3 regions of the Streptomyces sp. NPDC093149 genome follow, and region 2 is predicted to be linked to each of the others. Evidence: riboswitches for the same ligand, from Rfam matches in the RefSeq annotation. Region 2 holds a riboswitch; each other region holds the start of a gene.
The links. Region 2 has a riboswitch for cobalamin ahead of ACIQCZ_RS05335 (ribonucleoside-diphosphate reductase subunit alpha). Riboswitches for the same ligand answer to the same signal wherever they lie in the genome.

Region 1 (5,519 bases), on a different contig from region 2:
CCACCCGAGCAGGCCCGCGAGGACCAGCGGGGCCAGGCCCGTTGTCAGTGACAGCATCTCTTCCTCTCCCTGTGTCCTTGGGCCCGCATCAGTGCCCGACGGAGATGCGGACGACATCCACGGAGTTGTCGGACGGCCGCCAGGCGCCGAGCACTTGGGCGCTCTGTCCGATGCGCAGCCGGGACAGGTCGGACGTCAGCGCGCGGCCGGCGTAGGAGGCGCTGGCGTCCGGGGCGACGTGACCGACCAGTTCGTGCCGGCCGTGGGCGAGGTGCAGCCGGTTCTTCGCGATGCCGCGGATCTGCGTGTCCAGATTGACGATGTTCACCCACACCGCGTCGGCGGCCACGGTGCCGTCGGGCATCGTGACGCCGCGCGCGTAGAGCCCGTCGCCGACCTCGATCACTTCGGCCGTGGTGGCGCGGACTTTCCACACGCTGGTGACGTTGGTCATCTGAACCCGGGAATGGCCGCCGTTGGACCCGGCCACCTCCAGAATGCTGCCGGTGATGCCCGTGATCCGCCCCTCCACGAAGGTGGACGTTGCTATCGCGGGGTCGAGCGAGGGTTCCGCGGCGAAGGCGGCCTCGGCGTCAAGTCCGCCGAGCGCGGTCGCGCCGATGATGGTCGCCCCACCCAGCGCGGCGTTGGTGAGGAAGCGCCGCCTGCGCATCCCGTCGGCCCGGTCGTGTCGTACGGTCATGTCGGCGCTCCTCACTCGTAGATGTAGACCGGCAGCTTGCCCGAACTCAGGTTGCCGATCGCCGAGAAGGCTGCCGGGGTGAGGTCGAGGACACGGTTGGTGCGGCAGGTGCCGTTGCAGCAAGTCGCCTCGCCGCACCAGTCCTTGGTGCGCGGGCCGCAGTCGGTGATGGTGATGCACACCGTCGCGCCTGAACACTGGTGCTTGACGTTCATCACCGCACCGCAGCCCCGTCTGGGTATGTTCTCGCCACAGAGGTCGGGCCGGGTGATGTTCCAGCATGCCTGTGAGGCGTTGGGCCACGCGCCGTGGTACGCGCTGGACTGGCAGTTACCGCAGGCGCCGCCGCCGGCGCTGGAGCACGGGCCCCAGGCGTTGCCGCAGCAGAACCAGCTGGTTTCACCGGCCCACAGGCTGGTTGATCCGCAAGCCATCGTGTTGCCTTTCTTTTGATTTGACGAGTACATGACAATCTCTGGCTCGGCCGCCGCCGCAACACGTCAAAGGGAGACGACCGCGTTCCGGCCGAGGATGGCTGTCCGAGCGAAGCAACTCAATGATGCGCGTAGACAAGCAGGTTGTATAGACGGCCGCGTTCCGCATGAGTCGAGCACCTGGCTCCGCGTCGATCGACGGCGCCAAGCCCTCCCCACGGCGCGCCGACGCTCATCTCCCAGGGCTGATTCATAGTCCTGGCGGCTCCGAGAACCAGCAGGTCACAGGGATGTGACGAACCTTCACCACGGCGGCGCACGCAACGAAGCTCCGGTGATCAAGGGAACCTCCCAGGTCACCCGACCACCGGAGCTCCGATGTGCCGCGGGATCCTCGGTCCAGGACTTGGGCGGATAGAGTTCGCGGTCCACCAGCGCCCGGCCCTTGGCGGAGGCATAGGCGGCGAATACCGCGATCCGGCAGTTCTCCGTGTGGTCGACGGTGCCGGATTATTGCCGTTGCACCCCGGCGGAGACGGTGCCCTTCTTCAGGAAACCGGTGTCGTCGACGATCAGCACGCCGTCCGGCCGACCGAGCCGCTCGGCTATGTTGTCCCGCAGGTCGTCGCGGATCTCATCCGGGTCCTACTGGCGCCACGACAGCAGCCGCTGCAGCCCGTACGGAGTGTCCTGGCCCGCGTGCTCGGCTATCTGCCAGCTGTTCTTGCGGCCCACCGAGCCCAGCAAGCCGCGCACGTGGTCCCGCATCCGCCGCCGCGGCTCGGCCCGACCGAACCGCTCTCCCACCCGCAGCAGCAGCGAGTCCAACTCGGCATCCCACAGACCAACTTCGACATCGCTCTCCGTCTCCATGACTGGTTCAACGCGCCGTGATCGAGTGAGTCACGAACCACCGCTACCCTGACAGAGTGTCAGCCCAATAGGCTTCAAAAGGGTCCCTGTGACCAGGACAAATGGAGAAGCACGACTGGAGTGCTAGAGGCACTGTTTCTCGGATCTTCGGACGTGGGTGGGGTGTTGGGGGCAGGGTGGCTGTATGGGCCGTTGGGATCTGACAGCGCCCAAACCACCGGGCGGCTGGCGAACAAGCTCGGCACCTGCTTGCGACCGAGCGTCCTTGTGGTCGACGAGGTCGGCTACCAGCCCCTCTGGCTGTGTACCCTCGGTCGTCGCGGACATCGGCGTCCGGGGTGGATCGGGACCAACAGTGCGAGGGGCAGGCCCTGCCTGAATACGCGGTCTGACAGAATGGGCTCCGAAACTCAGGCGACGCGCGTCAGGAAACCGGTGTGAATCCGGTACGGTCCCGCCACTGTGACCGGGCTGCAGCAGTCCGGAAGCCAGATACTGGCCGCGCCGCCTTCTCGTACAACCCAGGGGACGAGGACATCCCCCGGAAAGGCTCGGCCATGCCCCGGATCCGCCGTGTACCACTCGCGTTCATACCGCTGCTTCTGCTGTCGCTCACCGGTTGCGGTTCCGGCACGGGCGGTGAGGGCAAGGCAGAGGCCGTACCGGCCGCCAACGGTTTTCCCTACACGGTCACCAACTGCGGTACGAAGACAACCTTCGACGCCCCGCCGAAGCGAGTCGTCACCATGAACCAGCACGTCACCGAGATCATGCTGGCCCTCGGGCTCCAGGACCGGCTGGCCGGAACGGCCTACCTGGACGACAGAATCCTGCCGAAGTACCGGTCCGCGTACGCCAGGACCAAGGTGCTCGCGAAGGAGTACCCCTCCCGGGAGGTGCTGCTCGGCGCCAACCCCGACTTCGTGTACGGCGGGTACAGCAGCGCCTTCGACAAGGCCAAGGGCCAGGACCGGGCGGGGCTCCAGAAGGACGGCATCAACACCCGGCTGAACATCGAGAACTGCACCCAGGGCAAGGTCGGTATCGATCAGCTCGCCACCGAGATCACCCAAGTCGCCAGGACCTTCGGCGTAGCGGAGCGCGGCAAGAAGCTGCTTGCCGAGGAGCGGCAGAAGATCGCGGCGGTCGAGGCAGATCTCAAGGGCTTCTCGCGTCCCTCGGTGTTCGTGTACGACTCCGGCGACAGCTCCGCGTTCACCGCTGGCGGTAAGGGCATCGGCAACGAGATCGTCCGGCTCGCCGGGGGCAGGAACGTCTTCGCGGACCTCGACGCCACCTTCGGCGACGTGGCCTGGGAGCAGGTCATCAAGCGCAAGCCCGAGGTGGTCGTGATCTACGACTACGGAGGCACCTCGGTGGCGGCCAAGAAGAAGCGGCTGATGAACGATCCGGCGCTCGCGGACGTGCCGGCGATCAAGAACAAGAAGTTCGCGGTACTCCCGCTGTCCTCGGCCGTGCTCGGTGTCCGCGTCGCCGACGCCGTGCAGGACCTGGCCGGGCAGTTGCACCCCGGCACTCCGTGAGCGCGGAGTACGCCCGCCCCGGTCCGAAGTCCGTCCTCCGCTCGCCCCCCGTCGTGATCGGCGTTCTCATGGTGCTGCTGCTCGCTGCGGCGGTGGCCGGTCTGGCGCTCGGCCCGGTACGGATCCCGCCGGGCGAGGTACTGAGTACGGTCCTGGGTGGTGAACGCACTGGTGCGTACCCGACGATCGTGTGGGAGGTACGACTGCCGAGGGTGCTGCTCGGGGCCGTCGTCGGCGCCGGGCTGGCCCTGTCGGGCACGGTGCTCCAGGCGCTGGTGCGTAACCCGTTGGCCGATCCGTTTCTGCTGGGCGCCTCGTCCGGGGCATCAGCGGGTGCTGCCGTGGTCGTCGTGCTGGGGGTCGGCGCCGGGGCGGCCACCGACGTGGCCCTGCCCATTGCTGCGTTCGCCGGGTCCATGGCCGCGCTGGTCGCCGTCTACGCGATGGCCCGGCGCGGCGGCACCATGACAACGGGCCGGCTGATTCTGGCCGGGGTGGCGATCCAGTACGTGCTGTCCGCGTTCACCAGCCTGATCCTGGTCCTGTCCGCCCGGGCCGAGCATGTGCGGGCGATCCTGTTCTGGACACTGGGCGGGCTGGGTGGCGCCCGCTGGGACCAACTGGCGCTTCCTGCCTCAATATTGGGCTTCGGGGCCGTACTCCTGATCAGCCTGGCCCGTCCACTGGATCTGCTGCTGACCGGGGAGGAAGGGGCACGCAGCCTCGGCCTGGACCCCGGGCGCTTCCGGGGCGGGGTCTTCGTGCTGGTGTCACTGATCATCGGCGTACTGGTCGCCTACAGCGGGGCGATCGGCTTCGTCGGCCTGATGATTCCGCACGCCGCCCGAATGATCGTCGGCGCGTCCCATCGCAGACTGCTGCCGGTGGCGGCGCTCGGCGGGGCCGCCTTCCTGCTGCTGGCCGATCTGCTGGCGCGGACCGTGGCAGCCCCCGAAGAGATTCCCGCCGGGGTGATCACCGCCCTGGTGGGCGGCCCGTTCTTCCTCTGGCTGCTGCGCCGCTCCAGCCGTACCGAAGGGATCACCGGATGAGCCCGGCACCGTCCCCGACGGCGCTCGCCGCCGAAGGGATCAGCTACGAGGTGGCCGGTCACACCCTGCTCGACGCGGTCACGCTGGACGCCGCCCCCGGCGAGACGGTCGGCCTGGTCGGGCCGAACGGCAGCGGCAAGACCACCTTCCTGCGCTGCGTCTACGGCGCCCTGCGCCCCGCAGCGGGTCGAATCCTGCTGGACGGAGCGGACGCCGCGGGCCTCGGTGTGAAGGAGCGGGCCCGCCGCGTCGCCGTCGTACCGCAGGACAGCCCTGGCACCTTCGGCCTGACCGTACGCCAGGTCGTGGCGATGGGCCGAAGCCCACACAAACGGTTCTGGGAGCAGGACGACGCCGACGACGCCCGCCACATCGACGAGTCGCTGCGGCGCGTCGGGGCGGCGCCCCTGGCCGACCGGCGGTTCGAAGAGCTGTCCGGCGGGGAACGGCAACGGGCCTTGATCGCCCGCGCCCTGGTCCAGGAACCGGGGCTGATGGCGCTCGACGAACCCACGAACCATCTGGACATCCGCTACCAGCTGGAGATCCTCGGCCTGGTGAGAACGCTGGGCACCACCAATCTTCTGGTGCTGCACGACCTCAACCTGGCCGCTTCCTACTGCGACCGGCTGTTCGTCCTCAGCGCCGGACGACTGGTGGCATCCGGCTCCCCGCACGCGGTACTGACGGAAGAACTGCTGGCCGAGGTCTACGGGATACGAACCCGGGTCGGCGTCCACCCGGTCACCGGCTCCCCCAATGTCGTCTACCTCCCGCTCTCATGAGCGGCAAGACTTCCCCCGTCTGGACACCCTTGCCGCACGGACCACGCTGGCAGGTCACCGAAGGCGAACCGCCAGCGAACGAAGCAGGGCTGTGGCTGGCAGCCGACCGGCTGGCCGATCCGGCGGGC
Region 2 (5,519 bases):
CTGCTCGCCGGGGGAGAGCTTGGCGAGGTCGGCGACGTCGGAGTGGAGGTCGACCTCCTCCACCGTCCAGGTGTTCTTGATCGCGTCGCGGTAGCGCTCGTAGAAGTCCGGGTAGCGCATGGGCCGCAGGGTCAGCTCGAAGCCCGGGTCGAGCAGGTTCTTCTCGGAGTCGGTGGAGCTCATTACTGGCAGGCCTCGCAGGACTCGGGGTTTTCCAGGGAGCAGGCGATCGCGTCGGCGTCGGGCGTCGAAGCCTGCTGTACGGGGATGGGGGCGGTGGCCGCGGCCCGGCCGGAGGCCGCACGGGCGATCCGGGTCGCCGGGCGTGAGCGCAGGTAGTACGTCGTCTTCAGCCCCTGCTTCCAGGCGTACGCGTACATCGAGGAGAGCTTGCCGATCGTCGGCGTCTCCATGAAGAGGTTCAGCGACTGGCTCTGGTCGAGGAACGGCGTACGGGCCGCCGCCATGTCGATCAGTCCGCGCTGCGGGATCTCCCACGCCGTGCGGTACAGCGCCCGCACGTCCTCGGGGATCCAGGCGAAACCCTGCACGGAGCCGCTCGCCTCGCGCAGTGCCTCACGGGTCCGTGCGTCCCACACGCCGAGCTGCTTCAGCTCCTCCACCAGGTACGCGTTGACCTGGAGGAACTCACCGCTGAGCGTCTCGCGCTTGAAGAGGTTGGAGACCTGCGGCTCGATGCACTCGTACACACCTGCGATCGAGGCGATCGTCGCCGTGGGCGCGATGGCGAGCAGCAGCGAGTTGCGCATGCCGCTCCGCGCGACGCGGGCGCGCAGGGCGTCCCAGCGCTCCGGCCAGTTCAGCTCGGTGTCGTAGTGGTCGGGGTGCAGCACCCCGCGCGCGGCACGCGTCTCGGCCCAGGCGGGCAGCGGGCCCGACCGCTCGGCGAGCTCGCAGGACGCCTCGTACGCCGCGAGCATGATCCGCTCGGAGATCCTGGTGGAGAGCGCGCGTGCCTCGGGGGAGTCGAAGGGCAGCCGCAGCTGGAAGAAGACGTCCTGGAGGCCCATGGCGCCCAGGCCGACCGGGCGCCACTTCGCGTTGGAGCGGCCGGCCTGCTCGGTCGGGTAGAAGTTGATGTCGACGACCCGGTCGAGGAAGGTCACGGCGGTCCGGACGGTGGCGTCCAGCCGCTCCCAGTCGATGGTGCCGTCGGCGACGAACGCGCCGAGGTTGACCGAACCCAGGTTGCAGACGGCCGTCTCGCCGTCGTCGGTGACTTCGAGGATCTCGGTGCACAGATTCGAGGAGTGGACGACGCGGCCCGGCTCGGCGGTCTGGTTCGCGGTCCGGTTGGAGGCGTCCTTGAACGTCATCCAGCCCTGGCCGGTCTGCGCGAGGGTACGCATCATCCGGCCGTACAGCTCGCGGGCCGGCATCGACTTGCGGGCCAGCCCCTTGGCCTCGGCGGCCCGGTACGCGGCGTCGAAGTCGTCGCCCCACAGGTCGACCAGCTCGGGCACGTCCGCGGGCGAGAACAGCGACCAGTCGCCGTCCGCGTCGACCCGGCGCATGAACTCGTCCGGGATCCAGTGCGCCAGGTTGAGGTTGTGCGTACGCCGCTGGTCCTCGCCCGTGTTGTCGCGCAGCTCCAGGAACTCCTCGATGTCCGCGTGCCAGGTCTCCAGGTAGACGGCGGCGGCGCCCTTGCGGCGGCCGCCCTGGTTGACCGCGGCCACGGAGGCGTCGAGCGTCTTCAGGAACGGCACGATGCCGTTGGAGTGCCCGTTGGTGCCGCGGATCAGCGAACCGCGGGCGCGGATGCGGGAGTACGAGAGCCCGATGCCGCCCGCGTGCTTCGAGAGCCGCGCCACCTGGTGGTAGCGGTCGTAGATCGAGTCGAGCTCGTCGAGCGGGGAGTCCAGCAGATAGCAGGAGGACATCTGCGGGTGCCGCGTACCGGAGTTGAACAGGGTCGGCGAGGAGGGCAGATAGTCGAGCCGGCTCATCAGCCCGTACAGCGCGGCCACTTCGTCCAGGGCGCGCTGCGAATCGTCCTCGGCGAGACCGGACGCGACCCGCAGCATGAAGTGCTGGGGCGTCTCGATGACCTGGCGGGTGTGCGGGTGGCGCAGCAGATAGCGGCTGTGCAGGGTCCGCAGCCCGAAGTAACCGAACCGGTCGTCGGCGCCGTCGGCGAGCGAGCGTGCCACCAGCGCGTCGAGGGCGTCCGCGTGCAGCGCGACGAACTCGGCGGTCCGGTCCGCGATCAGGCCCTCGCGGTGCCCGACGGCGACGGAGGCGGAGAAGGAGACCGCGCCCTGGCCGACCGCCTCGTCCGCGATGGTGCGGGTCAGGAGCCTGGCGGCGAGCCGGGAGTAGGCGGGGTCCTCGGAGATCAGCCCTGCGGCGGCCTCGGTGGCCAGCGAGCGCAGCTCGGCCTCGTCCGACCGGGCGCTGCGGCCGCGCAGCGCGGCGGCGGCGACACGACCGGGGTCGGTGTCGGGCAGATCGACGGTGAGGTCGGTCAGGGTCCGCAGCAGTGCGGTCCCCGGTCCGTCGTGTGCGGTCCCCTCGGACTCGGCCGCTTCGGACACGGCGACTGAAGCCGGATCGGCTGGCGCGATGGTCACGTGGTGCTCTCCCTCGCTCGGCTCGGGGCCGGCGGGGAACGGGGCAGCCGGGCAGAGGCGGGCCCGGGCGGGGCAGCACTCCGTACGGCGTCCACCGGCCCATCCGCGAGGCCCGGACGTCTGGCATCCGGTTCGGTCGAGCCGGATGCGCTGTCGGCAGGTCCTCGGACTTGCTCGGGGGTGCGCAAAAGCGCACCGAACACACCGTTGCGGGACAGTTCCGGATTCGCACCGGATTCCCCTGCGGCGACAGCGAGCATGAGCATACATGTGGGGGCCGCCCGATGAGGCAGCCCCCACATGTTGTGTCGTGCAACGCGGGCCGGGCCTGCAGAACGAGCTGTACGGCCCTGTTCGGAGCCCGGGGGCCCCTGATCGCGCGGACGGCCCGCCGAGCCCCGTGGGAGGGGGCTCGGCGGGCCGCCGGCAGGTGTCGGAGCGTTCGTCAGTGGCCGCCGCCCGGAGCTCCGGCCGTGGCGGGCGGGAGCTCGACCTGGACGCCCGGGTCGCCCGCGTCGGCCGTGTAGTCGCCCGGGGCGGTCTCGTCGATTCCGGCGGGCGCCTTCACGGCGTTCAGGACGAACGTGAGCACCACCGTCACGACCACGTTCAGCACGAACGCCGTCAGGCCGATGTAACCGATCTCGCCGATGCCGGGAATCTCCTTGGACGAACCGCCGAAGTGCGCCTGGGTCGGGCTGGCGACCCCGTACGCGGCCACCGTGCCGTACACCATGCCCACCGCCCAGCCCGCGAGCAGCGCCCAGCGGTGGAACCAGCGGGTGAACAGGCCGCCGACCAGGGCCGGCATCGTCTGGAGGATCCAGATCCCGCCGAGCAGCTGGAAGTTGATCGCGACCGTCTTGTCCATGGTGAGGACGAAGGCGAGCGCACCGACCTTCACCAGCAGGGACACCAGCTTGGAGACCTTGGTCTCCTGCTCCGGGGTGGCGTCCGGCTTCAGGAAGTCCTTGTAGATGTTGCGGGTGAAGAGGTTCGCGGCGGCGATCGACATGATCGCGGCGGGCACCAGAGCGCCGATGCCGATGGCGGCGAACGCGACCCCCGCGAACCAGTCGGGGAACATGTTCTCGAACAGCTGGGGGATGGCCAACTGCCCGTTGTCCACCTTGATTCCGGCGGCGATCGCCATGAAGCCGAGCAGAGCGAGCAGGCCCAGCATCAGCGAGTACAGCGGCAGGATCGTGGTGTTGCGCCGGATCACGTTGCGGCTGCGGCTGGAGAGCGTCGCCGTGATCGAGTGCGGATACATGAAGAGCGCGAGCGCCGAGCCCAACGCCAGGGTGGCGTAACCCCATTGGCCCGCCTCGCCGGGTGCGAGCGCGCCGCGCGGCTTGCCGGTCGCCGGGTTGGTCTGCGAGAACGCCTCGCCCGCCTTGGCGAAGATGTCGTCGAAGCCGCCGAGTTTGATCGGGATGTAGATGATCGCCACCGTGATGACCAGGTAGATCAGCCCGTCCTTGACGAACGCGATCAGCGCCGGTGCCCGCAGGCCGGACGAGTAGGTGTAGGCGGCCAGCACGGCGAACGCGATCAGCAGCGGCAGGTCCTTGACGAACCAGTGGGTGTTCTCGCCGCCGCCGACTCCCATCACGTCCAGCACCGCCTGGATGCCGACGAGCTGGAGCGCGATGTACGGCATCGTGGCGAGGATGCCGGTGACGGCGACCGCCAGCGAGAGGCCCTTGGAGCCGAAGCGTCCGCGGACGAAGTCCGAGGTGGTGACGTACCCGTGCTTGTGCGAGACGGACCACAGCCGTGGCAGGAAGGTGAAGATCAGCGGGTACACGAGGATGGTGTACGGCACGGCGAAGAAGCCGGCCGCGCCCGCCGCGTAGATCGCCGCGGGCACGGCGACGAAGGTGTACGCGGTGTACAGGTCGCCGCCGAGCAGGAACCAGGTGACCCAGGTGCCGAACGACCGTCCGCCCAGGCCCCATTCGTCGAGGCTGGCCTCGTTCTCGGCCTTGCGCCAGCGCGCCGCCAGGAAGCCCATGACCGTGACGGCCAGGAAGAAGAAGATGAAGACGCCGAGCGCGACGCCGTTCACGCCGTCCTTCATGCCGACGCACCCCCCTTGCGGGCGCGCTGGTCACGCTGCCACAGCTTGTACGCGACCATCGTGAGCGCGGTGGAGATCAGCACCCAGAGCATCTGGTACCAGTAGAAGAACGGGATGCCGATGAAGGTGGGGTCCACCTTCGCGTACGAACTCACCCAGAGCATCGCCACGAACGGCGCGACGAGGCAGAGGGCGATGACCACCCGAACGGGCGTGACGGTGGGCGGTTTTCCTTCAGGGTCTGCTGCCATGCGGCGACTCCGTCCCCTCGCTGATCACCAGGTGTAATGCGCAGGAAATCTAGGGGAGGCTTCCGGTCACCGTCACCCCCTGTCCGCATTGCGGTCCGACAACGGTCCCGTGAACGGGATCGAATGTTCGGAATGTCGCCAGACGTGCGAGAGTCGGCCCGTGCGGAGGCAGACGAACGGCCCCCGTGGAGCGCTGCGTTCCACGGGGGCCGTCGACGGTCGTGTGCGCGGAAGCGAGGGCCGAGACCGGTCGGCCGCCGCGTCCGGGGTCAGTCCGTCGGCCGCTTCAGGCGTGCCACGAACTTGTACCGGTCGCCGCGGTAGACCGAGCGCACCCACTCCACCGGCTCGCCCCGCCCGTCCAGCGAGTGCCGGGACAGCATCAGCATCGGCAGGCCCACATCCGTACCGAGCAGTCCGGCCTCGCGCGGGGTGGCGAGCGAGGTCTCGATGGTCTCCTCGGCCTCGGCCAGCCGGACGTCGTACACCTCGGCCAGCGCGGTGTAGAGCGAGGTGTACTTCACCAGCGAACGGCGCAGCGCGGGGAAGCGTTTGGCCGAAAGATGCGTGGTCTCGATCGCCATCGGCTCC
Region 3 (5,519 bases), on a different contig from region 2:
CGAACCGGATCACTGGCTCTCCTTGGAATGCGGGGCGCCCACCGGGGGCGGCACGGGCGCCACCACGGCGGGCAACAGCCCGATCAGCACCGCCGCCGCGGGCCACAGCGGAAGCACGGGAGCGGCCAGCGGTACGACGCCCGGCCGCAGTGCCTCCGCGTCGACACCGCCCGCCCAGACCATCGCCACGGCCACGGCGACCCCCGAACCCGCCACCAGCCAGGCCCGCCCACCCCACCGGTCGGGCCGGTAGCGGGTACGGACCGAGCGGGCCCCGCCGAGCCGCAGCCCGGCCATCGCGGCGACCAGCCCGGCGATCAGCAGCGGCAGCCCGTACACCGCGCCCTGCGCGGCCAGCAGCCCGTACGTGCCCGCGCACACCCCGAGCAGCCCGCCGAGCGTGAGGACGTTCGTGGTGTGCCGGACGGCGGGCGGGACCTGGGCCGTGCGCCCGTATCCGCGCGCGTCCATCGAGGCCGCCACCGCGACCGAGCGCTCCAACGCGCCCTCCAGGACCGGCAGTCCGATCTGGAGCACCGCCTTGACGCCGCCGGTCGGACGGCCCCGCAGCCGCCGTGCGGTGCGCAGCCGCACCACATCGGCGACCATGTTCGGCGCGAACGTCATGGCGACGACGACGGCGACCCCCGCCTCGTACAGCGCACCCGGCAGCGACTTCAGCAGCCGGGCCGGGTTGGCGAGCGAGTTCGCCGCACCGAGACAGATCAGCAGGGTCGCCAGCTTCGCCCCGTCGTACAGCGCGAAGACCAGTTGCTCGGCGGTGACGCGGCCACCGATCCTGACGCCCTTCGCCCAGTCGGGCAGCGGCACCTCGGGGAGCGTGAACACCGGATGCGTCCCGGGGATCGGCGAACCGAGAAGGACCGAGAAGACCAGCCGCACACCGACGACGAACAGCCCGATCCTGATGAACGCCCCGTACGAACGGGCCCACGGCGCGTCCGTGCGGCGCGCCGCGACCACGTAGCCGGCGACCCCGACCAGCAGCCCGAGCAGCAGTGGATTGGTGGTCCGGGACGCGGCGGTGGCGAGACCGAGCGCCCACAGCCACCAGGCCCCGGCGGGCAGGGCGTTGCTCCGGGTCGCCCCGGGGGCGCGCAGCGGCCGGCGCGGCCGGACGGTGCCGGTGGCGCCGGTCACCGGGCCGCTGGTCGGGGCGGTCATCCGCGGCGGCGGCGGGCCTGCACGACTGCGGCGATGCCGAGGAGGAGAACGGCGCCGACGCCGACGAGCACCCCGGCGGACGGCCCGCCGCCGGAGCCGCCCGAACCGGCGGAGGCGGCGGCGCCCGGGGACACCGTCGCCGAAGGCGTCGCGTGCCCGTCGCCCGAGACCTGTTCGCCGCAGCCCGAGCCCGGATAGCCGGAGATGGCACAGAGCAGCGCGTCGCCGCTGTAACGCAAGGGTTTGGCCACCGAGGCGAGCGCCTCGGCGGTGCTCGCGTCCGGGGCGACCCGCGCGCACGCGGTACGCGGCGCGGGCGGCGTCTCGCCGGCCGGGGCGTCCGCCGCCGTGCCCGGGTCGATGACCAGCGCGACCCGCTTGGTGCCGCCCTGGGCCGGGGTGTCCGCGCAGATCTTCGCGAAGTCGGGGGAGCGGCGCGGCTTCGCCGAGTCCTGGGAGTCCTCGCTGACCGAGAACCGGAAGCCCTGCACCGTGCCGTCGTCCGGCCGGACCAGGGACGGGCCCTGGGTGGCGTACGTCCAGCCGGTGCCGGAACCCTCCCAGAACGACCAGTACCGGTACCCGGCCGCCTGGGCCGTCCCCGCGCCGAGCACGGCCAGGACGGCAGCCAGGGCCACCAGCAGCGCGGTGGCCCTTCCCGCCCGCCTCACAGCTGCCGGTTCTTGCGCCGGCCGCTGATCAGGAAGGCCGCGGCAGCGGCGACGACGAGACCGATGCCGATGAACCACCACACGCCACCGATCACGTCGTCGCCGCTGTGCACCTGGTCCTTCTCCGTGGCCTCGTACCCGGTGTCGGCGGACGGGTCGGGCGTCGTGACGGCTGCGGGCGCGGGACCGGTCGCGTTCAGCCGGTCGACCAGGTTGACGCCGTTGAAGTCGCGGGCGTCGGAGCCGGTCGCGTGCGCGGCCAGGACCAGCTGGGCGTAGGCGGCGGGACCGTTCTGCTCGGCCCAGGGGCCGGCGTTCTTCTTCAGCCAGGCCACGGCCTTGGCGGCCTTGTCCTGGTGGCCCGCGGCGGACAGGGCGACGACCGCGTCCGCGGTGTTGCCGAAGTCGGGCTGCGGGGTGGTGTCGGTGGCGCCGGGCATCGGGGCCAGGTCGAGGTGGCCGCTCGTGGCGAGGGCGTTCGCGAGGTAGTGGGCGCCGTTCTGGGCGGCCTGCTCGGGCGTGAGACCGGACCCCGGGTGGCAGCTGGTCCCCTTGGCTGCGGCGTTGTTCCCGACGGCCAGGGCCTTGCCCATCGTGCCGAGCACGGCGGCGGCGGTGGCGTCCGCGTTGGCGGCGAGCTTGCCGGCCTTGTCGGGCTGGTAGGCGAAGGCGCCGCCGTCCTTGCCGCCGCACGGGATCGCGAGCGCGAGCAGCGGGGAGTAGGGGGTCTTGCCGTTCGGGGTGGTGATGTCCGCGAGCCGCTGGCCCTGCCGGGCGAGGGCGCCGATCACCAGCGAGGTGGAGTTGGCGTCGCTGGGCGCGCCGGCGGTGTAGCCCCAGCCGCCGTCCTCGTTCTGTACGGACTTCAGCCAGCGGACCGAGTTGTTCACGGTGTCCCGGTGCCCGCCCACCTCGACGAACGCCTGCACGGCGACCGCGGTGGCATTGGTGTCCAGCACCGTCTTCCCGGTGCAGGGCCGGGACACGTCGGGCCGGTACGCGGCGTAGGCGCCGTTCTCGCACTGCTGGGCGATCAGCCAGTCCACCGACTCCGTGGCGGGCGTGACGCCCTCCAGCCGCTGGGCGAGGAAGGCCAGCGACTGCCGCCAGACACCGTCGTAGGTCGGGTCCTTCGTGCCGTACAGCCCGGACGGCAGGGCGATGGACGGCGAAGGGGTGGGGGACGGCGCCGCCACCGCGACCGGGGCAGCGGCCGCACAGAGCACGGTGGCGATGGCGGCGAGCGTTGCCGCGCTGCGGCGTACGGTCATGGCGGGCGGGGCCTCTCCTGCGGGGAACCGGGCACAGGCACGCTCAGGCACCAGGCTCCGGCTCCGTATACCTCGACGGTGCCGACCACCGGGGTTCCGGAGGTCGCGAGCCGGTCACGACCGCGGACAGGGCATTCCGGCTCACCGTCTGCGACGACGGTTCACGGCTGCGTGGTCAGCGCCGGATTCGCACCGGCTTCCCCCTGAACGGGCATGATGACGACCCGCACACTCTACCGGGCGGGGTCGGACGGGTTCCGGGGCCGTCCGGGGGCTCGTCCCCCACGGGACGGGCGCGGCCCCGGGGGCCCGACGGGCGACGTCGCACCGCGCTCGCCGGAAGTCCGGCCCGTGCCGGTGCCCGGGTGGCCGGGAGAGGGCGAAACGAGCCCCCTGCCCGACGGCCCGCCGCGCCCTTCACACCGCGATGTACGTCACCGGCTCGCTCCCCGCCACCGCCTGTGCGCGCCCCAGCCTGACCAGACGCCGCAGATGCGCCTCGGCCTCCGAGACGGCGATGTTCCGCGAACCGTGCGAGATCTGCTCCCACGGCCGGTTCCACTCCATCCGCTCGGCCAGCTCCCACGGCGTGAGCGGGGTGGCCAGCAGCTTGAGCAGTCCGGTCAGCCGTTCCTCGTGATGGTCCAGGAGTTCCCGTACGCGCCCCGCGGCGTCCGTGAACGCGTACTGGTGGGCGGGCAGCACCTCCGCCACGCCGAGCCGGCCGATGTGCTCCAGCGAGCCGAGGTAGTCACCGATGGGGTCTCCCCCGGCGGACGGGGCGGTGCCCGGCGCGGCGTCCGGGTCCTCGTACAGCCCGATGTGCGGGCTGATCCCCGGCAGCAGATGATCCCCGGAGAACAGCCGCCCCCGGCCCGGCAGATTCCGCGGATGCTCCTCCTCCAGATGCAGACAGACATGACCGGGCGTGTGCCCCGGAGTCCAGATCGCCCGCAGTCGGCGGCCCGCCAGGCCGAGGAGCTCACCCGGAACGATCTCCCGGTCCGGGAGCGCGGACCGCAGCCCCGGCAGCGTGCGCATCCGGCCGCCCTCGACCGCGGCCCGCAGCGGCGCGAGATGCTCCTGGGGCGCACCGACCGCCGTGAGCTTCGTCAAGAGGTACGACAGCCAGGTGCTGGGCCGGGCCTCACGGGTGCGGCGCACGATCGCGGCGTCCGCCGCGTGCATGGCGATCCAGGCCCCGGACGCCTCGCGCACCTGGCCGGAGAGGCCGTGGTGGTCGGGGTGGTGATGGGTGATGACCACACCGTGGATGTCGCCGATGCCCGTACCGATGGCGTCGAGCCCCGCGGTGAGGGTGTCCCACGCCTCCGGATCGTCCCAGCCCGTGTCGATCAGGACCGGCCCGCGATCGGTGTCGAGGACATGGACGAGGGTGTGGCCGAGCGGATTGTCAGGGATGGGGACCTTGATGCTGTGCACGCCCCCGCCATGGTCGGTCACCTGCGTCATGGGCTCCCCATCTCTCTTCGAGGCCTGGTCGGCGCACCGGACGTACGGCGTGCGGCGCACCGCGCCCACTGTAACGAGAACTTGTTACAGTAGTAGCCCCGGTCGACCATCTGTCGGTACGTCCATCTGCCCGGCGTGCCCGGGGAGTTCGGGGTGCACGGGATCACGGGACGGCCGTGCCGGTGGGTACCGGGCGCGGGGCGGTCCGTACGGCCGGAGCCCCGCGCCGGGCGGTGGGGCCGGGTCACCGGCCGGGCGGCCGGTGACCCGGATCACTCGTCGCTCATGCGGCGTCCGCGGCCGGCCGGTGCCACACGAGTCGCGGGGCGCGCGCGCCGTCGCCGGCTCCCTCGGTCGGGGGGAGCAGGGTTAATCGGTCCCCCTCCACCCGCCACCGGCGCTCCTGCGTGGTGCCGACCCATGGGCGCAAGGACGCTATCCGCAGATGGTGGACGACCAGGTCGCCCGTCACCTCGTAGGTGCCCGCGTATCCCAGGTACGGAGAAGTCCTGAACAGGGTCGCGGTGTCGACCGGTCCGGCCGTCCCCTCCTCCGGGGAGGGCTCGGGGTCCGGGTTCAGCACGCTCACCGACATGTGGCCGTCGGCGGTGTAGGTGATCAGTCCTGTCGGACTCTGCCCGAGGGGGTGTTCGAGCGTGTCGCCGGAGGCGTCCATGATGGCGAAGGTGCTCAGCAACCAGGCACCCACGAGGGGGTGTTCCCAGGTGCCTGGCCCCGGGGTGGATGGGTGATTCGGTTCGGTGCGGGATGGGGTGCGCACGTGTTTCCCTTCTGAGCCGGCGGAATTCGGAACCTCTGGAGCGGGTGCGTGGGGGACGGGGTCGTTCTCGTCCCTACCCGTGCGGCACACCGTGGAAGCGAGGGGCGTGCCGCGAAAGCCCGGGTGGTGCGACGGCGG

Region 1: another riboswitch for cobalamin. It lies ahead of ACIQCZ_RS32220 (ABC transporter substrate-binding protein); the one in region 2 lies ahead of ACIQCZ_RS05335 (ribonucleoside-diphosphate reductase subunit alpha).
Region 3: another riboswitch for cobalamin. It lies ahead of ACIQCZ_RS10035 (prenyltransferase/squalene oxidase repeat-containing protein); the one in region 2 lies ahead of ACIQCZ_RS05335 (ribonucleoside-diphosphate reductase subunit alpha).

The regions. Positions count from the first base shown of each region.
Region 1 is NZ_JBIVON010000013.1:163,141-168,659, forward strand. It holds gene ACIQCZ_RS32185 (MauE/DoxX family redox-associated membrane protein) at 1-57, opposite strand, end outside; gene ACIQCZ_RS32190 (cell wall protein) at 89-703, opposite strand; gene ACIQCZ_RS32195 (RlpA-like double-psi beta-barrel domain-containing protein) at 715-918, opposite strand; gene ACIQCZ_RS32200 (hypothetical protein) at 908-1,156, shown strand; gene ACIQCZ_RS32205 (transposase) at 1,648-1,770, opposite strand; gene ACIQCZ_RS32210 (hypothetical protein) at 1,783-2,010, opposite strand; partial or broken gene ACIQCZ_RS32215 (ATP-binding protein) at 2,215-2,307, shown strand; cobalamin riboswitch at 2,406-2,529, shown strand; gene ACIQCZ_RS32220 (ABC transporter substrate-binding protein) at 2,568-3,554, shown strand; gene ACIQCZ_RS32225 (FecCD family ABC transporter permease) at 3,623-4,606, shown strand; gene ACIQCZ_RS32230 (ABC transporter ATP-binding protein) at 4,603-5,391, shown strand; gene ACIQCZ_RS32235 ((2Fe-2S)-binding protein) at 5,388-5,519, shown strand, end outside.
Region 2 is NZ_JBIVON010000001.1:1,132,086-1,137,604, forward strand. It holds gene ACIQCZ_RS05330 (ribonucleotide-diphosphate reductase subunit beta) at 1-183, opposite strand, end outside; gene ACIQCZ_RS05335 (ribonucleoside-diphosphate reductase subunit alpha) at 183-2,594, opposite strand; cobalamin riboswitch at 2,732-2,867, opposite strand; gene mctP (monocarboxylate uptake permease MctP) at 3,040-4,677, opposite strand; gene ACIQCZ_RS05345 (DUF3311 domain-containing protein) at 4,674-4,928, opposite strand; gene ACIQCZ_RS05350 (GntR family transcriptional regulator) at 5,198-5,519, opposite strand, start outside.
Region 3 is NZ_JBIVON010000002.1:781,268-786,786, forward strand. It holds gene ACIQCZ_RS10020 (ABC transporter ATP-binding protein) at 1-13, opposite strand, end outside; gene ACIQCZ_RS10025 (energy-coupling factor transporter transmembrane component T) at 10-1,185, opposite strand; gene ACIQCZ_RS10030 (SCO2322 family protein) at 1,182-1,856, opposite strand; gene ACIQCZ_RS10035 (prenyltransferase/squalene oxidase repeat-containing protein) at 1,853-3,127, opposite strand; cobalamin riboswitch at 3,235-3,370, opposite strand; gene ACIQCZ_RS10040 (MBL fold metallo-hydrolase) at 3,545-4,600, opposite strand; gene ACIQCZ_RS10045 (lipocalin-like domain-containing protein) at 4,884-5,309, opposite strand.